Regions from separate parts of the Streptomyces sp. NPDC023541 genome, predicted to be linked through region 2. Evidence: riboswitches for the same ligand, from Rfam matches in the RefSeq annotation. Region 2 holds a riboswitch; the other holds the start of a gene.
The links. A riboswitch is a leader RNA that binds a small molecule or an ion and turns the genes downstream of it on or off. The one in region 2 is predicted to bind glycine.
Positions count from the first base shown of each region.

Region 1: another riboswitch for glycine. It lies ahead of gcvT (glycine cleavage system aminomethyltransferase GcvT); the one in region 2 lies ahead of gcvP (aminomethyl-transferring glycine dehydrogenase).

Region 1 covers NZ_JBVHJO010000004.1:239,376-250,958, forward strand. The annotation lists gene ACZ3X1_RS11670 (trimeric intracellular cation channel family protein) at 1-514, opposite strand, end outside; gene ACZ3X1_RS11675 (ABC transporter ATP-binding protein) at 703-1,809, opposite strand; gene ACZ3X1_RS11680 (ABC transporter ATP-binding protein) at 1,806-2,930, opposite strand; gene ACZ3X1_RS11685 (ABC transporter permease) at 2,927-3,925, opposite strand; gene ACZ3X1_RS11690 (ABC transporter substrate-binding protein) at 4,058-5,836, opposite strand; gene ACZ3X1_RS11695 (ABC transporter permease) at 5,911-6,906, opposite strand; gene ACZ3X1_RS11700 (enhanced serine sensitivity protein SseB C-terminal domain-containing protein) at 7,370-8,110, opposite strand; gene ACZ3X1_RS11705 (enhanced serine sensitivity protein SseB) at 8,207-8,941, opposite strand; gene ACZ3X1_RS11710 (AAA family ATPase) at 9,030-9,689, opposite strand; glycine riboswitch at 9,896-9,999, shown strand; gene gcvT (glycine cleavage system aminomethyltransferase GcvT) at 10,171-11,286, shown strand; gene gcvH (glycine cleavage system protein GcvH) at 11,390-11,583, shown strand, end outside.
Region 2 covers NZ_JBVHJO010000036.1:53-11,635, forward strand. The annotation lists gene ACZ3X1_RS36985 (PadR family transcriptional regulator) at 190-816, opposite strand; gene ACZ3X1_RS36990 (PhzF family phenazine biosynthesis protein) at 998-1,819, shown strand; gene ACZ3X1_RS36995 (hypothetical protein) at 1,903-2,607, opposite strand; gene ACZ3X1_RS37000 (CPBP family intramembrane glutamic endopeptidase) at 2,695-3,516, opposite strand; gene ACZ3X1_RS37005 (glutamate-cysteine ligase family protein) at 3,644-5,176, opposite strand; gene ACZ3X1_RS37010 (hypothetical protein) at 5,673-6,293, shown strand; gene ACZ3X1_RS37015 (DUF5999 family protein) at 6,555-6,743, shown strand; gene gcvP (aminomethyl-transferring glycine dehydrogenase) at 6,839-9,724, opposite strand; glycine riboswitch at 9,923-10,021, opposite strand; gene ACZ3X1_RS37025 (PRC-barrel domain-containing protein) at 10,134-10,499, shown strand; gene ACZ3X1_RS37030 (DNA polymerase IV) at 10,531-11,583, opposite strand, start outside.

The DNA of each region.
Region 1 (11,583 bases), on a different contig from region 2:
AGACGGCGACCATCGCGGCGCCGACGGTGGCGGGCACGGCGTACATCTCGCGGTCGCGCAGCAGCGAGGGCACCTCGTTGACCAGCACGTCGCGCAGTACGCCGCCGCCGACGGCCGTGGCCAGGCCCAGCGCGGCGGACGCGGTCAGGCCGAGGCCGTACTCGTAGGCCTTGGTCGTGCCGGTCACGCAGAACAGCGCGAGGCCGGCGGCGTCGAAGACGTTGATGGCCCGGTTGATCCGCTGGACCTCGGGGTGCAGGAAGAAGACGAGCGCGGCGGCGATCAGCGGGGTGACGAAGAAGCTGAGCTCGCCGAAGGCGGCCGGCGGGACGGCGCCGATGACCAGGTCGCGGAAGAGGCCGCCGCCGAGGGCCGTGACGAGGGCGAGGACGGCGATGCCGAAGACGTCGAAGTTCTTGCGTACGGCGAGCAGGGCGCCCGAGGTGGCGAAGACGAAGATGCCGGCGAGGTCCAAGGCATGCTGGACCCCGGGCGGGAAGAGATCATGGAGCACGGGGCCATTGTCGCCTGCCGCGCCGCCTGCGGCGGGCTCGGCGGAATGCGGGGCTCCACCGCCGCGGCCGGGTGCGGGTCGGGAACCGGGGCTCCGCCCCGGACCCCGCGCCTCGAACGCCGGCGAGGCTGGATTCGCCCGGCGGTGCCGGAACCGCGCCCAGGGCGGTTCCGGCACCGTGGAGCCTGCTACTCCGAGGCCGTCGTCACCGCGTCCGCCGCGCCGGGGAGGGGATTGTCGCCCGGGGCCTGGTCGGGGGCGTTCTCCGGGTGGTGGCAGGCCACCTGGTGGCCGGTCTTCAGCGCCAGCAGCGGCGGTTCCTGCGTGGCGCAGATCTGCGTCGCCTTCCAGCACCGCGTGTGGAAGCGACAGCCGGTCGGCGGCGATATCGGGGACGGCACGTCGCCCTTGAGCAGGATGCGGCCGCTCTTGGCGCCCCGCCGCCTCGGGTCCGGCACCGGCACCGCCGACATCAGGGCCGTCGTGTACGGGTGCATCGGCTCCCCGTACAGCGACTTGTTGTCGGCCAGCTCGACGATCTTGCCGAGGTACATCACCGCGATGCGGTCCGAGACGTGCCGGATGACCGACAGGTCGTGCGCGATGATCACGTAGGTGAGGCCCAGCTCCTCCTGGAGGTCGTCCAGCAGGTTGACCACCTGGGCCTGGATCGAGACGTCCAGCGCCGAGACGGGCTCGTCCGCGACCACCAGCTTCGGCTTCAGCGCCAGGGCCCGCGCGATGCCGATGCGCTGGCGCTGGCCGCCCGAGAACTCGTGCGGGTAGCGGTTGTAGTGCTCGGGGTTGAGGCCGACGAGCGACAGCAGCCGCTGGACCTCCGCCTTGAGCCCGCCCTCCGGGGTGACGTTCTGCAGCTTGAACGGGGCGCTGACGATGGTGCCCACCGTGTGGCGCGGGTTCAGCGAGCCGTAGGGGTCCTGGAAGATCATCTGCACGTCGCGGCGCAGCGGGCGCATGCCCGCCACCCCCAGGTGCGTGATGTCCTTGCCCTCGAACTCGATCGTGCCGCCGGTCGGTTCGAGCAGCCGCGTGATCAGCCGGCCCATGGTCGACTTGCCGCAGCCGGACTCGCCGACGATGCCGAGGGTCTCACCGCGCCGGACGTCGAAGTCGAGGCCGTCGACGGCCTTGACCGCGCCGGACTGCCTGCGCAGCAGCCCCTTGGTGATGGGGAAGTGCTTCGTCAGGCCGGTGACCTTGAGCAGCGGCTCGGGAGAGTCCGTGGCCTGCGCCGGAAGGGTGACGGCCGGATCCGTCTTCTTGGTGTCGGTCACAGCTTCGGCGCAATCTCTTCGGTCCAGATCCGGGTCCGCTCCTCCTGCGACATGTGGCAGGCGGACCAGTGGCGGGTGCCCTCGGGCCCGATGTCGTCCGGCGCCGTGAGCTCGGGGCGCACGGTGCGGGTGACGTTGCCCTTGGGCACGTCGGCGTAGGGGCAGCGCGGGTTGAAGGCACAGCCGCTCGGGATGTTGATGAGGCTGGGCGGCGAGCCCTTGACCGGGATGAGGCGCTCGGTCTGCTCGCGGTCAATGCGCGGCATCGAGCCCAGCAGGCCCCAGGTGTACGGGTGGCGGGGCTCGTAGAAGACCTTCTCGGCGGTGCCCCGCTCGACGCACCGGCCGCCGTACATCACGAGGAGTTCGTCGGCCATCTCGGCGACCACGCCGAGGTCGTGCGTGATCATGATGACCGCGGAGCCGAACTCCTTCTGGAGGTCCCGGATCAGGTCGAGGATCTGGGCCTGGACGGTGACGTCCAGGGCGGTCGTCGGCTCGTCCGCGATGAGCAGTTCGGGGTTGTTGACGAGCGCCATCGCGATCATCGCGCGCTGGCGCATGCCGCCGGAGAACTCGTGCGGGTAACTGTCGAACCGCTTGTGCGGCTCGGGGATGCCGACGCGGTCGAGGAGTTCGACGGCCCGCTTGCGGGCGGCCTTCTTGTCGACCTTGTGGTGGACCCGGTACGCCTCGGCGATCTGCTTGCCGACGGTGAAGTACGGGTGCATCGCGGACAGCGGGTCCTGGAAGATCATCGCGATCTCCCGGCCGCGGAGCCTGCGCACCTCGTCCTCGTCCGCGGAGAGCAGCTCCTTGCCGTCGAGCCAGATCTCGCCCGAGATCCGGGCCCGCTGACGGCCGTACTGGCCCACGCGGTGCAGGCCCATGATGCCCAGCGAGGTGACCGACTTGCCGGATCCGGACTCGCCCACGATGCCGAGGGTCTTGCCCTTCTCCAGCGTGAAGGAGAGCCCGTCGACCGACTTGACCAGGCCGTCCTCGGTCGGGAAGTGCACCTTGAGGTCGCGGACCTCCAGGAAGGCGGTGGAGGGCGCTGACCCGTCGTAGGGCTGGTTCGGCGCTACGGTCTCTCCGGTCTTGGTCGTCCGGTCGGTCATGACAGCCTCACTCGGGGGTCGATCACCGCGTACAGGAGGTCAACGATGAGGTTCGCGGCGACGACGAAGAACGCGGAGATCAGGGTGATGCCCAGGATGACCGGGAGGTCGTGCTCGCTGATGGCGCGCACCGCGCTGTAGCCCAGTCCGTGCAGCGAGAACGTGTACTCGGTCAGGACCGCGCCGCCCATGAGGGCGCCGAGGTCGAGGCCCAGGACGGTCAGGATCGGCGTCATCGTCGAGCGCATGGCGTGCTTGCCGATGACGACGGGTTCCGTCAGGCCCTTGGCCCGGGCGGTGCGGATGTAGTCCTCGTTGAGGACTTCGAGCATGGTCGCGCGTGTGAGCCGCGCGTACATCGCCGCGTAGAGGAAGGCGAGCGAGACCCACGGCAGGATCATGCCGTTGAACCATCTGCCCGGATCCTCGGCGAAGGTCGCCTCCGGCCGTCCGAACCAGCCCAGCTGGTCGGAGAAGAGGGCGATGACGAGCATGCCCGTGAAGTAGATGGGGAGGGAGACGCCGGCGAGGGCGACGCCCATGGCCGAGCGGTCCAGTACGGTCCCGCGCTTGAGGGCGGAGACCACGCCGGTGGCGACACCGCCGGCCACCCAGAGCACCACGGCGCCCAGGGCGAGGGAGAGGGTGACCGGGAACCAGTCCAGCAGCAGCGGCCAGACCTCCTGCTCGGTCTTGAAGGAGTATCCGAAGCAGGGCGCGGCGCATTGCGTGACGTCGGGGCCGTTGGCGTACGTGCGACCCGCCACCAGCCCGACGACGAACTTGCCGAACTGGACGAGGATCGGGTCGTCGAGACCCATCTTCTGCCGGATGCCTTCGATGGCGATGGGGTCGGACTGCTTGCCCACGAAGTACAGGGCCGGGTCCGTCCCGATCAGCTTCGGGAACAGGAAGAAGATTCCGAAGGTCACCAGCGTGATGACCAGCAGCATGACGAGGACGGCGAAGATCCGTCGGATGAGGTATGCAAGCACTGCGCTCGGCCTGGCTGCGGCCCGGGGGCGCCCTCTTCTGGAGAGCGCCCCCAAGCCGTAACCGCGGCCATCACCTGCCCTTCGTGCCTAGCGGGTGTGGCACTGGAACACTGGAACTGGACTGATGGACCGTTACTTCACGACACCGAGGGACGCGTAGTCGTAGCGACCGTTGTAGGCGTCGGTGGTGTAGGCGTTCGTCAGCCGGGTGCTGCGCCAGGTGATCGTCTTGTCGTAGACGAAGGGCAGGTAGACGGCGGCCTCGGAGACCTTCTGGTTCATCTGCTTGTAGATGTCGCCGGCCTTGGCCGGGTCGGTCTCCGCGATGGCCTCGTCGAACAGCTTGTTGATCGCCGGGTCGTTCAGCTCGGAGTAGTTGTTGTTGCCGCTCTGGAGGATGAAGCGACCGTCGACCAGCGGCTGGGAGAAGCCCTGACCGGTCGGGAAGTCGGCGCCCCAGCCCATGATGATGATGCCGTAGCCCTTCTCCTTGACGACCTTCGGCGAACCGATGATCCCGGAGTGCTGGGCGCCGTCGAACTGGTCGACGTCGGCCTCGATGCCGACCTGCTTCAGGGCGTTCTGCAGCGAGACGGCCGTGGCGACCTCGACCGGCTTGTTGTTGCGGACCGCGATGGTGGTCTTGAAGCCGCTCTCCTTGCCGCAGGCCTTGAGGGCCTCCTTGGCCTTCTCGAGGTTCGGCTTGCCGTCGTTCTTCAGGACCTCGTACGGGTCGTACTTGGCGTCCGAGCCCTTGATGCCGAGCGGGAGCATGTTGGGGGCGATGTCGCCACCGGCCTGCGGGCCGCCGCGGGCGGTCTGCAGGGACTTCTTGTCGGCCGCGTAGATGACGGCCTTGCGGCACTCGATGTTGTCGAACGGCGCGACGGTCTGCGGCATGACCGCGTACCGGATGAAGCCGGTCTGGCCGTTGTCGAGGTTGCCCTTGTGGTCCTTCAGCGCGGTGGCGCGGGCCGCCTGGCCGATGCCGGTCGCGTTGATGTCGACGTCGAACTCGCCGTTCATCAGGCGCTTGTCCATGTCGTCCGCGTTCGCCATGAACGTGACCGAGATGGTGTCCGGGAGCGCCTTGCGGATGGTGTCCGACTCGGGCTTGTAGTTCTCGTTGCGCGAGAGCTTCATGCTCTTGTTGGGCTCGTACGAGTCGATCTTGTACGGGCCGTTCGAGAAGGGCTTGAGGCCGTACTTGGCGGCCGTGTCCTTGTCCTGCTTGACCGGGCTCGCCGCGGGCATCGCCAGCATCTGCTCGAAGTCGCCGTTGGGCGTCGGGAGCTTGAAGATGATGGTCTTCGCGTCCGGGGTCTCGATGGCCTTCAGGCCGAGCTTGTCCGGAGCGGTGTCCTTGTACGGGCCGGGGTACTCGGCCTTCGGGTCGAGGACCTGCTGGATGTAGACCGGGCCGCCGGAGATGACGTCCTGCGCCCAGGTGCGCTCGATGCCGTACTTGATGTCCTGGGCGGTGACGGGCGAGCCGTCCTCCCAGGTCACGTTGTCCTTGAGGGTGTACTTGTAGGTCTTGCCGCCGTCGCTGATCTCGGCCTTGGCGGTGGCGAGGTCCGGGACGAGCTCGGTGCTGTCCTTGCCGGGCGCGGGCTTGAAGCTGATCAGCTGGCGCGTGTAGTAGCGGGAGAAGTCCCACATGAAGCCGTAGTAGCCGCGCTGCGGGTCCCACGAGTCGGCGTCCTGGGTACCGACGAACTTCAGCTCGCCGCCCTTCTTGTCCGACGCGTTGGCGACCTTCTCGATGCCCGCGTTGAAGCCACCGCCCGAGGCGGCGCCCTTGTCGTCCTTCTTGTCGGCCCCGCCACAGGCGGTCGCGGTGAGCATGGCCGCGAGCACGACGGCCGTGCCGGCGGCAAGTCTGCGCTTCGACGTGCGATGGGTAGTCACGATGCTCGCAACCCTCCGTTGTAGTTCCGGTGTACGTACGGCACGAGGCCGGTCCTTGGTTTGCCCTGCGGTGGCTAGCGGGAGCCCTTCGGGTCGAGGGCGTCACGGACGCCGTCGCCGAAGAGGTTGAAGGCCAGCACGGTGATGAAGATCGCTATGCCGGGGAAGATCATGAAGAGCGGATCGTCCTCGTAGGTCCGCACGGCCGTGGCGAGGGTCTCCCCCCAGGACGGCGTGGGCGGCTTGACGCCGACTCCGAGGAAGCTGAGGGCCGCCTCGGTCAGCACGTTGGTGGGGATCATCAGCGTCGCGTAGACCGTGATGGGCGCCACCAGGTTCGGGAGCAGTTCGCGGAAGAGGATGTAGAAGCGGCCCGCGCCGAGGCTGCGCGCGGCTTCGACGTACTCGCGCTCGCGCAGCGAGAGGGTCTGGCCGCGGACGATGCGGCCGATGTAGGGCCAGCCGAAGAAGCCGATCACCAGCACCAGGACGGCGATGCGCAGGCCCGAACCCTCGAAGCCCCAGAGTTTGTTGGGGATGACCGAGATCAGCGCGATGATGAAGAGCAGCTGCGGGAAGGCCAGCAGCAGGTCCATGACCCGGCTGATGGCTGCGTCGACCCAGCCGCCGAAGTAGCCGGCGACGATGCCGAAGAAGGTGCCCAGCGACACCGCCACGAAGGCGGACAGGAAGGCCACCAGCAGCGAGATCCGGGCGCCGTAGACGATGCGGCTGAAGACGTCGCGGCCGTTGACCGGCTCGACGCCGAGCAGGAAGTCGCCGCTCATGCCGCCCCAGTCGCCGAGCGGGAGGCCCAGCAGCGGGTCGAGCAGGTCCTCGTGGAGCTCCTCCGGCGGGTGCCCGAACGCCTTGACGATCAGCGGCGCGAAGATCGCGACGACGATCAGCAGGAGCACGATGACACCGCCGGCCAGCGCGACCTTGTCGCGCTTCAGGCGCAGCCAGGCGATCTGCCACGGCGAGCGCCCCTCGATCGCCTTCTGCGGAACTTCGGGGGCGGCCACGGCTGCGGGCTCGGCCGCGCCGGTGTCGTGCAGTGGTGCCGTCATCGTGGTGGGGACCCCTCTCGGCCGACGGTGGCCGGCCCATGCCCGCCGCTGTGGCGGCTTGGTTCAATCGGCGTCGCTGGTGGTGCGATTGGCGAGAAATGTGCCGGAAGTGCGCGTGAAGAGCTGGTGCTTGCGAGATGGACCGGCCTTCGGTGGGGGGAGTCTTCAACGCCCTCTCAACCAGCCGCCAGACCCCCCGGGGATGTGATGCGCAACCGTGATCTGGGCCTACACCTTCCGTTATCCGAACCGCCAGACCTGTTGAGCGGTGAAACACCGCATGTTCGGCGCGGAACGGACATCCGTCCCAACTGCCCTGTCGGACACGGATCTTGGGTGTATTCAGCGGATATGCCGAAGGCCGCACCGATGGGTCCGGTGCGGCCTTCGAGACGGATGTCTCGATATGCGGATGTGGTGCCGGAGGTCGCCGCAGGTCTGCGGCACGCCCCGGCGGGCCGGGTCAGTACGCCGGCGCCTGGCCCTCGCGGTCGTAGAAGGGACGGGTCTGCGCCCGCAGCCACATCGCCACGGGATCGTGCTCGTCCGCCAGCGCGACCGTGCACACCGGGACGCCCTCGGGGACCGCCCCGACCGACTGGCGCATCATCTCCCGTACGGATTCCAGCGCGGGCGCGGAGGCGTCGTACAGGTCGAGCCCGACGGCGAGGTACGGGGACCCGAGCGCCGGCTGCACCCAGGCGCGGCGCAGCGACCGTACGGCCGGGGTGCGGTGCGCGTGCTGGGTCAGCAGCCCGTAGAACTGCGGGAGCTCGATGCTGGGCTCGGACAGCCGCAGCGGGCCCGCCGGCATCCGGTCCAGGCCGGTAGCGATGCGGCGCAGGTCCGCCCACGGGACGCCGAGGCCGCCGCCCTGGGCGTGCGGGTTGAGCCACAGGCCCCAGCGGTCCGGGTAGAGGGCGCGGGCGATGTCCCGCCCGGTGACCACCTCGTAGCCCCGGTTCCAGCCGCTCGCGGCCAGCTCCTGGGGGGAGGTGACGCAGGGCGCGTAGCCGAGGCCGTCGACCTCCATGCCGCCGTACTGGGCGTCCGGGGACCCCGGCTGCCCCTGCCAGAGCAGCATCCACAGCCGACCCTCGGAGAGGGCGTGCAGCAGTGACTCGTAGCTCTCGTAGCGCCCGGGGGTCACCTGGCGCATCATGTGCTCGACCTGCCCGGCCGCGGCCGTGCCTGACGCACTCACCCGGTACCCCTCTTCGTCCGCCCGTCGCTCCACGCGTGCCTCACCCGGGCCGGCGCTCATGCGCGCGGCCTGGAGATGTAACCAGCTTAAGCGGCCCTAGGCGAGGTAGAAGGGGCGTACGCGCTCACGAATCCAGTCCGTGACCGGGTCCTGGGCCGCGTCGAGGAGGATCAACTGCACGGGCCACGGCGCCGGAACGCGGGTCAGCACCCGCCCGAGCGCCTCCATCGGGGCCTCGCGCATCTGCGGCTCCCATCCCACCAGGCGGACACCGATGAACAGTTCCGGGGCCCCTCCCTCGACGCTGGCGAGGCAGCGGTGCGCCGCTGCGACCACGCCGGTGGCCCGGAACTCCTCGCCGGCGGCGGCCAGGAAGTCCACCGGGTCGTCCTGCCAGTCGGGCTCGAAGAGCCGCACGCGGCCGCCGGTGGCGGGGCCGTCGAGCGGGCTGCGGCCGGCCCGGCAGAGTTCCGCGACGGCGGGCGGGGGCAGCGGGACGCCGACGGCGCCCTCCGGATTGAGCGCGATGCCGAGCTGCGGGGGCAGCCCCCGGGCGAACTCGACCGCCGGGGCCACCGCGAAGTCCATGCCGGGGCCGACGCAGGCGAGGAACTGGGCCTCGGAGCTGTAGACGGGGACGTACGCCGCCCCGCCGATGTCCATGGTGGGCAGGTCCAGACCGGCCGCGTCGGGACCGCCGCCGCCGGGCAGGGGCACCCACACGTGGCTGCGCCCGAGCACTTCCAGGATCCGGCCGCCCGCGTCCGGCTGCCCGAGCGCCGCCCCGAGCACCTGCTCCAGCTCATTCCCCGGCCAGCCGCTGCCCTGCATCTGCCCCTGCCTCCGTCTGGTCCCGCGCGTGTCGCCCCGCAGGCTACCGGCACCGGGGCGGGCACCGCCGCAGGGGCCCGGCGTGCGGTCAGCCCTGGAAGCCGATCCCCGTCACGGCGGCCGCCGAACGGCGGTCCAGGAGGGTTGCCGAGGCGCAGCCGGCGGGCGGGCGGCCCGCCTCGGCGTCGCGCAGCAGGCGGCCCACGGCGCCGCGGTGGCGGGCGAAGGCGTAGGCGGACACCCGGCGGCCCCGGGCGTGCTGGCCGGACAGGGCTTCCTGCGGGCTGCTGTCCAGGAGGAGGAGGTGCAGCGCCCGGCCCCGGCGGCGCGCGGCCGCGGCGAGCAGCCCGCGCACCCAGGCCTGGGTGCCGCAGTCGTGGACGACGACGGAGGCGCCGGAGCGCAGGATCCGGTAGAGCCCCCAGTAGTGCGCGGCGCGCACCAGCGGGCGGTACACCGCGTACGGCAGGGCGGCGGGCATCCGGCGCTCCCAGCGCTCGCGGGTGTCCTGGGAGTCGACGGCCCCGCCCTCGGGCGCGGCCCGCTTGATCAGCGTGCTCTTGCCGCCGCCGGGGAGGCCGGAGACCACGACGATGTCGCCCTCGGCGAAGCCGAGCCGCCGCGGTCCGCGCAGCGCCGGGCCGCGCAGGTCGCGTACGAGGCCGAGGCCGCCGTCCGCCGCCTTCCTGCGCTCACGGGCGCCGCGCCGCTGCGCCGGCACCGCGTCCACGGTTCCCGTCGTCGCCACCACTCCGAATCTCCGCACAGTGTTCGCCTCCCCCCGAATCGGGTCACCGGGACCCTTGCCCACTGAGTGTAAAGAGACGGTAATCGGCATGTCCGGTTCCGTTCCGCCCGCTCGGATGGGCGTACGAACTTTCGGGCCCCCACCCCCGATCTCGGACACGGCGTGCAATGATGTGCGCCATCTGGACCAACTGCATACCGGCCGCTTGAATCCGCGCGGGAGAGTCCCGGCACGCCGCAAGGCCGTGCGCGGGCGCCGAAGGAGCAAGAACCTCCCTTGAATCTCTCAGGCCCCGTACCGCGTGGATGAGGCAGATCTGAAAAGCGAGCTGCCCGGCAGCTCCACCCAAGGTGCAAGTCGCGGACACCGGCGATCGATGGATCGGCGGAACTCTCGGCGAACCTCTCAGGTTCCGATGACAGATGGGGAGGAACGTCCTCGTCATGTCATGTCGATGCCCTGGGACCCGGGAGCCACACCCATGAGCACTGCCCCCCGCCTGACCGCCCTCGATGCGCTGCACCGCTCGCTCGGTGCGACCATGACCGACTTCGCGGGCTGGGACATGCCGCTTCGGTACGCCAGCGAGCGCGACGAACACAACGCCGTACGCACCAAGGCCGGCCTCTTCGACCTCTCGCACATGGGCGAGATCACGCTGACCGGCCCGGAGGCCGTCAAGGCCCTGGACTACGCGCTGGTCGGCAACATCTCGACCGTCGGCGTCGGCCGCGCCCGCTACACGCACATCTGCCAGGAGGACGGCGGGATCCTCGACGACCTGATCGTCTACCGCCTCGGCGAGACCGAGTACATGGTCGTCGCCAACGCCTCCAACGCCCAGGTCGTCCTCGACGCCCTGACCGAGCGCGCCGCCGGCTTCGACACCGAGGTCCGCGACGACCGCGACGCCTACGCGCTGATCGCGGTGCAGGGTCCGGAGTCCCCCGGCATCCTGGCGTCCCTCACCGACGCCGACCTGGACGGCCTCAAGTACTACGCCGGCCTGCCGGGCACCGTCGCGGGCGTGCCCGCGCTGATCGCGCGTACGGGCTACACCGGCGAGGACGGCTTCGAGCTGTTCGTCGCCCCCGAGCACGCCGTGGAGCTCTGGCAGGCGCTGACCAAGGCCGGTGAGGGCGTCGGCCTGGTCCCGGCCGGCCTGTCCTGCCGCGACACCCTGCGCCTGGAAGCGGGCATGCCGCTGTACGGGCACGAGCTGACCACCGCCCTGACCCCGTTCGATGCGGGTCTGGGCCGGGTCGTGAAGTTCGAGAAGGAGGGGGACTTCGTCGGCCGCGCCGCCCTGGAGGCCGCCGCCGAGAAGGCCGCGACCAAGGCGCCGCGCAAGCTGGTCGGCCTGATCGCCGAGGGCCGCCGCGTCCCGCGCGCCGGCTTCCCCGTCACCTTCGGCGGAGAGGTGATCGGCGAGGTCACCTCGGGCGCCCCGTCCCCGACGCTGGGCAAGCCGATCGCCATGGCGTACGTGGACGCGGAGCACGCCGCGCCCGGCGCCTCCGGCGTCGGCGTCGACATTCGCGGTACGCATGAGCCGTACGAGGTCGTGGCGCTGCCGTTCTACAAGCGGCAGAAGTAGCCCTCCGCGCACGACGTCCGCCGTCCGGCTACCGGAACGGCGCCGTCTCAGTACCCAAGACCGTAGTTCGTATCCACTCCCCCGCATCCAGGAGAATCAGGCCATGAGCACCCCCGAGAATCTGCGTTACACCAAGGAGCACGAGTGGCTGTCCGACGTCGTGGACGGCGTCGCGACGGTCGGCATCACGGAGTTCGCGGCCAACGCGCTCGGTGACGTCGTCTACGCCCAGCTCCCCGCGGTCGGCGACACCGTGACCGAGGGCGAGACCTGTGGCGAGCTGGAGTCGACCAAGTC
Region 2 (11,583 bases):
CGCCCCGCCCCCCCCCCCACCCCCCCCCCCCCGCCCCCCGCCCCCCCCCCCCCCCCCCCCCCCCCCCCCCCCCCCCCCCCCCCCCCCCCCCCCCCCCCCCCCCCCCCCCCCCCCCCCCCCCCGGGGGGCCCCCCCCCCCCCCCCCGGGGGGGGGGCCCCCCCCCGCCCCCGCATACGGGCCGTCCGGGCTCAGTGCTCGTCGGCCAGGATCAGGTACAGCTTCTTGCGGGCGTCGTTGAGCACCGCGAGCGCCTTCTCCCGCTGCTCGGGCGAGCCGGTCCTGAAGACCTGCCCGAAGGCCTCCATCAGACCGGCTCCGGCCTGCCGGACCCCGTGCATCGCCTCGAAGTCGAAGCCCCGCCCGGCGTCGGCCCAGGGGGCGTCCGGTCCGGCTTCCGCCTCGGTGCGGCCCGCCTCGGTGAGTGTGAACAGCTTCTTGCCGCCCTCACTCTCGCTGCTGATGAGGCCTTCGTCCTCCAGCAGGCTCAGGGTCGGGTAGACCGAGCCCGGGCTGGGCTTCCAGGCCCCGCCGCTGCGCTCGCCGATCTCCTGGATCATCTCGTAGCCGTGCATCGGCCGGTCGGCGAGCAGCGCCAGGATCGAGGCGCGTACGTCACCCCGCCGGGCCCGCCCCCGCGGTCCGCCGCGGCCGCCGCGACCGCCGAAGGGGCCCGCGCCGAACGGCGGTCCGAACGGGCCGAATGCCGCACGGAACCCCTGGAATCCCTCCCGACGGTCCGGCCCGCAGTGGCCGTGGCCCCGTCCGTGCTCGTGCCCGTGCCCGTGGGTGTGCCCGTGCTGTCCGTGTGAACGCATGCCTGCGCTCCTTTCGTCACTTCGTGTCCGCTTCATCGGTTCTCCGATGCACTCACTATCGCTGAGCGATCGCGATGCGTCAACGATATATCGGAAAGTGCTCACCGAACAGCCTCGAACAAGGCCAGTCACCCCGGATTGGCCTTTGTCGATGATCAAGGAACGGTCCTACCGTCGGTCCATGCGCATTCGAATCGTCGACGCCTTCACCGACCGCCCCTTCCAGGGCAACCCCGCCGGAGTCCTGCTCCTGGAGGGCGGATTCCCCCCGGACGCCTGGCTCCAGCAGGTGGCCTGCGAGGTGAACCTCTCCGAGACCGCCTTCGCCCACCCCCTGCCGCCCGGCGGGGACGCCGACTGGGCGCTGCGCTGGTTCACCCCGGCCGCCGAGGTCGACATGTGCGGCCATGCCACGCTCGCCACGGCGCACGTGCTGGCCACCGCCGGCCTGGCCGAGGGGCTGATCCGCTTCTCCGCCCGCTGCGGCGTCCTCACGGCGGAGACCGCCGCGGACGGCACGATCACGATGGACTTCCCGACGTCCTCGCTGACCCCGGTCCCGGCGCCGCCCGCCGTGGACCACGCGCTCGGTGGAGCGCCGATCCTCTCCGTCCACGACACCGCCGCCCACATCGGCGACCTCGTCATCGAACTCGCCGACGAGAAGACCGTCCGCGAGCTGGAGCCGGACCACGGCGCCCTGCGCGCCTTCGCCAAGCGGGGAGTGATCGTCACCGCAGCGGCCGATGACCCCTCCGGCGGGTACGACTTCGTCTCCCGGGGCTTCTTCCCGGCCTTCGGTATCGACGAGGACCCGGTCACCGGCAGCGCCCACACCGCGCTCGCCCCGTTCTGGGCGCAGCGCCTGGGCCGCACCGAACTGACCGGCCTCCAGGGCGGCGCCCGGCAGGGGCTGGTACGGGTGACCCTGGCGGGCGACCGCACCCTGCTGACCGGCCACGCAGTCACCGTCGTCGACGGGGAGCTCCTCACCGCCCCGTGACCGTACGGAGCGGGCGGGCGCGACGTACGGGACGGGGAGCGGGCCGCCGGGCGCGGGGCGGGGGCGGGCAGGGCAGGGGCGGATCAGCCCGCGGGCCCGCCCCGCCGCCGGCGGGCCGCCTTCGGCCGCGCCCCGGCATCGGCCGGGCTCCGCCGCTTCCGCTCGTTCTCCCTCCAGGCGTCCGAGTCGATGCGCTTGCGGTAGACCTGCTCCGGCTCCGCCTTGCCCAGGTGGACCGTCCACAGCCACAGCACGGCCGAGATCACGAAGAAGGTCACCGCCAGACCCAGGTAGAAGCCGATCTCCTCGGACTCCGGGACGCCCTCGTCGCGCATGAAGCCCGGCACCCCGGAGACGAGGGCGTTCACCGACCACGCGAGCATTCCGTTGAACAGGACCAGGGAGATCCAGTACGCGACCCGCATGCTCCTCGCCGGGCCGGACAGCCCGCCGAGCAGCAGCAGGCGCCGCAACGACACGGGCCCCGTCCGGTGCCGGCCGCCCGTGTCCGCCTTGGCGCGGCGCACCGACGCGTAGAGGTCGTCCAGCCAGCGTCCCGGTGCGGGCTCCGGGGCCGGGCCGTCGGTCGGGGCCAGCGCCTTGGCCTGGATCCAGCCGGTGATGAACTGGATCTCCTGCTGGGCCTTCTCCAGCCGTCTGCGGTAGTGGTGGTCGGCGCTGCGCGCCTCGCGGCGGTCCCGGATGAGAAGGCTGGCCCCGCCCACCAGGCCACTGACCACGGGCACCAGGAACGGGGCGAACGGCACCAGGGAGTCCATGACGGCCACAGCGCGCGCCTCCTCACTTGCCCCCAGCGTCGCACCGCCGCCGGCCCGCGGCCCCGCCCTGCGGGGCCGATCGGGTGCACCGCCGCGTCACGGCGTGGGCAGCCAGCCCACCTTGCCCGCGAGCAGGGCGTAGCCGCCGAAGGCCACGATGTCGAGCAGCGCGTGCGCGGCGACGAGCGGCCCGACGCGTCCCCAGCGGCGGTAGGCCAGCACGAAGACGACGCCCATCACCACGTTGCCGATGAAGCCGCCGATGCCCTGGTAGAGGTGGTAGGAGCCGCGCAGCAGCGAGCTGGCCGCGAGCGCCGCCATCGGCGACCAGCCCAGCCGGCCGAGCCGGCGCAGCAGGTAGGCCAGCACGATGACCTCTTCCACGACCGCGTTCTGGATCGCGGAGAGGATCAGCACGGGGAACTTCCACCACACGTCGGGCAGGGCCTCCGGCACCACCGTGAGGTTGAAGCCGGCGGCGCGCGCGCCCAGGTAGAAGGCCAGGCCCGCGCTCCCGATCCCCGCCGCGACGAGCGCGCCGCGGCCGAGATCCCACAGCGGCCGGGTCCGGTCGAGGCCGAGCACCCGCAGCCCGGGCGCGCCCTCGCGGGTCAGCAGGTGCGCCACCAGCAGTACGGGGACCAGCGCGCTCGCGATGCCGAACAGCTGCCAGGCCAGGTCCAGCCAGGGCCGGCCGGGGGCGTAGGAGCCGTTGAGGGTGGCGGCCTGGTCCTTCAGACCGCCCGGCTTGGTCAGCGAGCCGATGAAGCTGATCAGGGCCGAGACCCCGCTCGCGCCCAGCGACAGCGCCAGGACGAGCAGGGTCTCGGTGCGCAGGAGGCCCCGCCGCCCGTCCTCGCTCAGCTCCACGAACACCGGCTCCGGCTCAGCCCGCACGCCCGACTCCCGTCCTGCCATCCCGTTGCGACCACCCCATACTGCCTCGTCGGCCGGGCGGGCGGATCACCGAGGCGAGGTCACGCGGCACAGGGGCGGGGCACAGGGCCGAGGAGTCGCAGGAGGGCGCCGGGCGCGGCGGGGCACCTCAGCGCACGACGGGCAGCGCCGCGCTCACCTCCTCCGTCAGCCCCACGGGCCAGGTGTGCACGGGGTCGCCCTGGTGCATCAGCTCGCTGTAGCGCCGGGTGGTCGCGGCCAGGGCCTCGTCCCGCTCCAGCCCCGTCGCGAGCGCCCGGTGGTAGGTGTCCACCTGCCACGTCGCGCCGTTCACCCGGCGCCGGCAGCGCTCCTCGATGATGCCGAGGTAGTGGTCCCGGTCCGCCGGCTCGATGCCCCAGGCGTCCAGGCCCGCCGCCGCCATCGGCAGCAGCTCGTCCAGGACCAGCCGCACCGCCGGCACGCTGACCAGGCCTCCGGCCCGGCCCCGGCGCGGCCACCTCAGCCGCGCGTCGATCCCGTACCGGCAGGCCGCGTCGAAGTTCGCCTCCGCCTCGGCGAAGGGCAGCCGGGTCCACACCGGACGCGGCTCGTCGGCGAGGGTGCGTACGAGCCCGTAGTAGAAGGCGGCGTTGGCGACGACGTCGGTGACCGTCGGCCCGGCCGGCAGCACCCGGTTCTCCACCCGCAGGTGCGCCACCCCGTCCGCCACCCCGTAGACGGGCCGGTTCCAGCGGTAGACGGTGCCGTTGTGCAGGACCAGCTCCTGCAGGCTCGGCACCCCGCCCTCGGCCAGCACCCGCAGCGGCTCCTCCTCGTCGCAGATCGGCAGCAGGGAGGGGAAGTAGCGGACGTTCTCGGCGAAGAGCTCGTACGCCGAGTCCACCCACCGCTCTCCGAACCAGGTGCGCGGACGCACGCCCTGGGCCTGGAGTTCGGGCGGCCGGGTGTCGGTGGCCTGAGTGAACAGCGGCGGCCGCGACTCCCGCCACAGCTCGCGCCCGAACAGGAAGGGCGAGTTGGCGCCGACGGCTATCTGCGCCGCGGTCACGGCCTGCGCCGCGTTCCACACGGCCGAGAACCGGGCCGGGGTCACCTGCAGGTGCAGTTGTACGGAGGTGCAGGCGGCCTCGGGCACGATCGACCCGGAGGTCCAGATCAGCCGCTCGACGCCGTCGATGTCGAGCGTGAAGTCCTCCCCGCGCATCATCAGGATCTGCTCGTTCAGCAGGGAGTAGCGGTCCACGGCCGAGAGGTTGCCGGCGACCAGGTCCGCGCGGGAGAGCGTCGGCAGGATCCCGATCATCACCACGCCGGCGTCGATCTCCGCGGCCTGCCGGTGGGCGTAGCCGAGGCCGGCGCTGAGTTCCTCGGCGAGCTGGTCGAATACCCGGCCGCCGAGCCGGTGCGGCAGAACGTTCACCTCCAGGTTGAACATTCCCAGTTCGGTCTGGAAATCGGGGCTGGCAATCCGATCCAGCACCTGGGCATTCACCATTCGCGGCATACCGTCGGTTCCCGCGAGATTCAACTCGATCTCCAGCCCCATCATGTTCTTCGGGCGATCGAACCTCTTCTCCGCCAGAAGTCGCTCCAGTCCCTCCAGACACTCGTGGAGTTTCCTTCGATACCGCTGCCGATCGGACAGGTCGAAACCGCCCGCCACGACCTTCTCCCCCATCGAAGCGTCCCTCCTCCAGTGGGCCTGGCCCGGGGCGCCCAGGCGCGCATTACGGTCGATGATGCCCCGGCAGCGTGATCCATAACGCGGCGGGGGGCGTGCGTGGCGAGGAGCGCGCGCCGGGTTGGCCGAAGGGCGCTTCGGCACATTCACCCGGCAAGCCGCTCCACGCAAATTCCCCGTGACATTTGCCCGCCCCTGAAAGCAGGTGCTTTCCAGCCGAGCCCCCTTCCGGTAACCTCCGAGGTCAGCGCGGCACGTTCGCGCACATCCGGCATGAATGCCATGTCAGCGGGACCGGTAAGCGCCTTGCCGGCAATAGGCGGGACAGCTAGCCGAAACACTGTGTGAACACATGTCGTATAAACTCCGCAAACGAGGCAGAGAGTTGGCGCGCGGCCATTGCCCCTCGGCCCCCCTCTGGCCCCAGAATGCGACAGCGCCGTCCCGCACCTGCCCCCGATCCACAGGTCTCCCAAGTGAGAGGCGACCCACCATGCCGCTGCATGTCCCCCCGGCTCCCGCACCCGCCCTGCGCAGCGTCCTCGCGGCACTCGGTTCCCCCACCGCCGTCCACGAGGCGCATACGCCGTCCCTGCGCGCGATCCAGGGGCCGCTGACCGCCGAGCTGCCCCTCCCGGTCCACGTCCTGGACCGGCTGAACCTCTCGGACCTGGCGTCCGCCGGCCGGCCGCCCCGTACACGGCTCGTCGGATGGCGGTTCCTGATCCGCAGCGGGGACCGCCACGTCGCGGCGGCGGACACCCGGCTGACGCCCGACGGCTGGGCCTTCTCCCACTTCTTCGAGGGCCCCTACGTCGCCGCCACCGAGCGCGCGCTGCGCCAGGCCGAACTGCTCGGCACCAGCTACCAGCCCCGGCTGCTCTCCGTACCGGAGCTCTACATGCTGACGCTGTGGCTGCACGGGGCGGTGGGCGCGGACGCCGCCGCCGGGCTGCCCGCCGGCGAGGACCTGCTGGTGCCGCTGGCCCCGGCCCCGCCCGGCATCGCCGCGTACCGGCCGCATCCGGTCTCCGAACTCCTTCCCGTGCTGACCCATCGGCTCACTCCCGCGACGGCACCGCTGCCGCCGTCGCTGGCAGCGCCCGCCGCCTGACCCGATTGACCCATTCGGCCTAGCCCGGCCGGGCCCCCCGTGAACCATCCGAAATGACAGGGGAGTTGGCCTGAACCGCCCGCACGGGTGATGCGTCATCAATCCATGAGGACAGCTGCCGGGAAATCCCTGCGAAGCGGCTGTCGTGGGGGAACACTGATGGCAAGCGCCCCGCGGTTGCGGGGATGACCCAGGGGGACGGCCATGAACCAGGTATCGAGCCGTAGCACACAGACCACACCGCAGCGAAAGAACGCATCCATGTGCCAGCACCAGCCAGCCTGCCCGTCTGCCGAATCCGCCGACCGGGAGGCCGCACGCCCGGTGGCCAACCACCCGGAACAGGGCTGGAGCCTGCTGTGCAACGGCGTCCTGCTCTTCGAGGACACCGGTGAGCTGCTGCCGGACGGGCAGATCATCGCCCCGCACCGCCCGCTCGCGGCTGCGTAGGCGACGGGGTCCGACGACGAAGGGGCCGGTCCGGGAGGGTCTCCCGAACCGGCCCCTTCGTCATGTCATACGACGGACGTCAGAGGCGGGGCGCCTCAGTTGTCGTACTCGTCCAGCGGCGGGCAGGAGCACACCAGGTTGCGGTCGCCGAACGCACCGTCGATGCGGCGCACCGGCGGCCAGTACTTCTCGGCGGCCGTGACCCCGCCCGGGAAGACGGCCTCGTCACGGGTGTACGGGTGGTTCCACTCGCCGCCCAGCGCCGCCGCGGTGTGCGGGGCGTTGGCGAGCGGGTTGTCGTCGGCCGGCCACTCGCCGCCCGCGACCCGCTCGATCTCGGCGCGGATGGCGATCATCGCGTCGCAGAAACGGTCGATCTCGGTGAGGTCCTCGGACTCCGTCGGCTCGATCATGAGCGTTCCGGCGACCGGGAAGGACATCGTCGGGGCGTGGAAGCCGTAGTCGATCAGGCGCTTGGCGATGTCGTCCACGCTGACGCCCGTGGCCTTCGACAGCGGGCGCAGGTCGATGATGCACTCGTGCGCGACCAGGTTGCCCGGGCCGGTGTAGAGCACCGGGTAGTGCGGCTCCAGGCGCTTGGCGATGTAGTTGGCGCCGAGCACCGCCACCTGGGTGGCGCGCTTGAGGCCCTCGCCGCCCATGAGGCGCACGTACGACCAGGAGATCGGCAGGATGCCGGCGGAGCCCCACGGCGCGGCCGAGATCGGGCCGACGCCCGTCTCCGGGCCGGCGGTCGGCTGCAGCGGGTGGTTCGGCAGGTACGGGGCCAGGTGCGCCCGGACACCGACCGGGCCGACGCCCGGACCGCCGCCGCCGTGCGGGATGCAGAAGGTCTTGTGCAGGTTCAGGTGCGAGACGTCACCGCCGAAGTGACCCGGCTTGGCCAGGCCCACCAGGGCGTTCAGGTTGGCACCGTCGACGTAGACCTGGCCGCCGGCCTCGTGGACCTGGGCGCAGATGTCGGCGACGTGCTCCTCGAACACACCGTGCGTGGACGGGTAGGTGATCATCAGCACGGCGAGCTCGTCGCGGTGCTGCTCGATCTTGGCGCGCAGGTCGTCCGCGTCCACCTCGCCGTCGTCGGCGGTCTTGACGACGACGACCTTCATGCCGGCCATCACGGCGCTGGCGGCGTTGGTGCCGTGCGCGGAGGACGGGATGAGGCAGATGGTGCGCTGCTCGTCGCCGTTCGCACGGTGGTAGGCGCGCACGGCCAGCAGACCGGCGAGCTCACCCTGCGAGCCGGCGTTCGGCTGGATGGAGACCTTGTCGTAGCCGGTGACCTCGCAGAGTCGTTCCTCCAGCTCGTTGATGAGCGTGAGGTAGCCCTCGGCCTGCTCCACCGGGGCGAAGGGGTGCAGCTGGCCGAACTCGGGCCAGGTCACCGGCTCCATCTCGGTGGTCGCGTTGAGCTTCATGGTGCAGGAGCCCAGCGGGATCATCCCGCGGTCCAGCGCGTAGTCCTTGTCCGAGAGCTTGCGCAGGTAGCGCAGCATCGCGGTCTCGGAGCGGTGCTGGTGGAAGACCGGGTGCGTCAGGTACGCGTCCGAGCGCAGCAGTGCCTCGGGGAGGGTGTCCTCCGCGGTCCCGTCGAGCGCCTCGATGTCCGCGGTGACGCCGAAGGCGGCCCAGACGGCCTCGATGTCGGCCCGCAGGGTGGTCTCGTCGCAGCTGATGGAGACGAGGTCGGCGTCGACCTGGTGGAGGTTGACCCCGCCCTCGCGGGCGGCGGCGACGACCTCGGCGGCGCGGCCCGGGACGCGGACCGTGATCGTGTCGAAGTAGGAGCCGTGCACGGTCTCCACCCCGCCGGCCCGCAGACCGGCCGCGAGCAGCGTCGCGTAGCGGTGGGTGCGGCCGGCGATCGTGCGCAGGCCGTCCGGGCCGTGGTAGACGGCGTACATGCCGGCCATGACGGCGAGCAGGACCTGCGCCGTGCAGATGTTGCTGGTCGCCTTCTCGCGGCGGATGTGCTGCTCACGGGTCTGCAGCGCCAGGCGGTAGGCCTTGTTGCCGTCCGCGTCCACCGAGACGCCGACGAGGCGGCCGGGCAGCGAGCGGGCGTGCTTGTCCTGGACGGCCATGTAGCCGGCGTGCGGTCCGCCGAAGCCCATCGGGACGCCGAAGCGCTGGGTGGTGCCCACCGCGATGTCGGCGCCCAGGGCGCCCGGGGACTTCAGCAGGGTCAGGGCGAGCAGGTCGGCCGAGACGGTGACGATGGCACCGAGCTCGTGCGCCTGGTCGATGACCGGCTTGATGTCCCGGACGGCGCCGGAGGCACCCGGGTACTGGATCAGGACGCCGTAGACGCCGCGCTCGGCGATCTCGGCGGGGATGCCGTCGGAGAGGTCCGCGACGACGACCTCGATGCCGATCGGCTCGGCGCGGGTCTCGATGACGGCGACGGTCTGCGGCAGGGCGTCGGCGTCGACGAGGAAGACGTTGCCCTTGACCTTGCCCACGCGGCGGGCCAGGGTCATGGCCTCGGCGGCCGCGGTTCCCTCGTCGAGCAGCGAGGCGCCCGAGGTCGGCAGGCCGGTGAGGTCGGCGACGACGGTCTGGAAGTTCAGGAGGGCCTCGAGACGGCCCTGCGAGATCTCCGGCTGGTAAGGCGTGTACGCCGTGTACCAGGCCGGGTTCTCCATGACGTTGCGGAGGATCACCGGCGGGGTGAAGGTCCCGTAGTAGCCGAGACCGATCATGGGGGTGAGGACCTGGTTGCGGTCGGCGAGGGAGCGCAGCTCCGCGAGCACCTCGGCCTCGGTCCGCGCCTCGGGCAGGTCGAGCGCGTCGGCGGTCTTGATCACATCCGGGACCGCGGCGGCGGTCAGTTCGTCCAGGGAGCCGTAGCCCACCTGGGCGAGCATCTTCGCCTGCGCCTCGGCATCCGGGCCGATGTGGCGCTGTTCGAAGGGGATGCCTCGCTCCAGCTGGGAGAGCGGAATGCGGTTGGCGGTCATGTACGGAGGCCTCCTGGTCATATGACCTGCGAGGGGCACCACGGCGCGGGCACCCGGACGGCCTCCCCCTCTGTCATTTCAACCTGAGAGTTTCACCGGACGCCAACAGGGGTCTCCCGCGGGCATCCGGCTTTCACCGTCGGTGAGGGGAGGGACCGGCACTGTGCGCCCGGTACCGCCCCTGCTTTCCAGAGTGGCCTCGTCCGTGCGGTACGTATGCCTGAGAGATTCCGGGGAGGATTTGCTCCTTCGGCGCCTCCGCCTTGCTCATTCGGAGGACTCTCCCGCACAGGGTCGACAGCCGTCATCCAGACTACCAGCGGGGTTCAAGGTGTTCCCCGAGTGGCCTCCTGTGGGGAAATGCACTTCTGTAGTCATTACGGAGCAGTTGCGACCATTTGGAGGGACCGTGCAGACCGACATCGATCCGCGCAGCCTGATCGGCCGCAAGGCGTTCGACCGCAACGGTGCCAAGATCGGCACCATCGACGAGGTCTACCTCGACGATGCCACGGGTGTCCCGGAATGGGCTGCCGTCCGCACCGGCCTGTTCAGCCGGGACGCCTTCGTCCCGCTGGAGCCGAGCGAGATGGTCGGCGAGACCCTGCGGGTGCCCTTCGACCGCTCCCTCATCAAGGACGCACCGGATTTCGGCGTCGGCCGCCACCTGTCTCCCGAGCAGGAACTCCAGCTCTACCACCACTACGGCCTGGACACGACCCTGCCCTCCGACTTCCACCGCGACTTCGGCCGCCTGGCGGGCGACGAGGGCTGAGCTCCGGTACAGCCGCCCCCTCCTACGACTCCTACGGCATGTCCCCCACCAGCGGCAGCGGGTCGGAGGGCTCCAGATCGGGGTCGTCCACCCGGAAGGTCCGCACCCGGCCGGGCTCCGAGCCGGGCTGCTCGAACCGCACGGTCACCCGCCCGACCCCGCTGCCCTGCACCCACCCCGGCCCGTACAGGACGTGCCGTACGTCGCTCCCGGCCGCCCAGCGGCGCTCCGGAGCCTCCTGCGGCTCACCCGGCTGCTCCGGCCCCTCCGAAGGGCCCGCGCCGCTGCCGGCGGCCTCCGGCTCTGCTCCCCCGGCCGCACCTGCGGCGCCGCCCGCGCCGCCCGCGCCACCCGCAACGCCGTCCGCGTCCGCCGCCTCCGCCGCGGACGACTGCGCGAAGAGGTCCTCCTGCGTGTAGTCCGCGAGTCCCGTCACCCCCACCCCCAGCAGTCGCACCCCGCCCGTGGTGTCCACCGCCTCCAGCAGCCGCGCGGCAGCCTCCCGCACCACCGCCGGATCGTCCGTGGGTCCGCGCAGCGTCTCGGACCGCGTCAGCGTGGAGAAGTCGTAGCGCCGCACCTTGAGCACGATGGTGCGCCCCGAGTGCCCCGAGGCCCGCAGGCGCTGCACGCACCGGTCCGCGAGCCGCTGCACCTCGCCCCGGATCCGCACCCGGTCGTGCAGGTCCACGTCGAAGGTGTCCTCGACGGACACCGACTTCGCGTCCCGCTCCGCGACCACCGGCCGGTCGTCCAGCCCCAGCGCCATCCGGTACAGCCCCGCGCCGTGCGCGCGCCCGACCATACGGACCAGCTCGTCCTCGCCGGCCTCGGCCAGCTCCCCCACCGTGGTGATCCCGGCGCGGCGCAGGTGTTCCCCCGTGGCCGGCCCCACCCCGGGCAGGGTCCGTACGGACATCGGTGCGAGCAGCTCCCGCTCGGTCCCGGGCTCGATCAGCAGCAGCCCGGCGGGCTTGGCCTCCTCGGAGGCCACCTTGGCCAGCATCTTCGACCCGGCCAGCCCGACGGACCCGCTGAGCCCGGTGGCGGCCCTGATGCCGGCCCGCAGCCGCTCGCCCGCGGC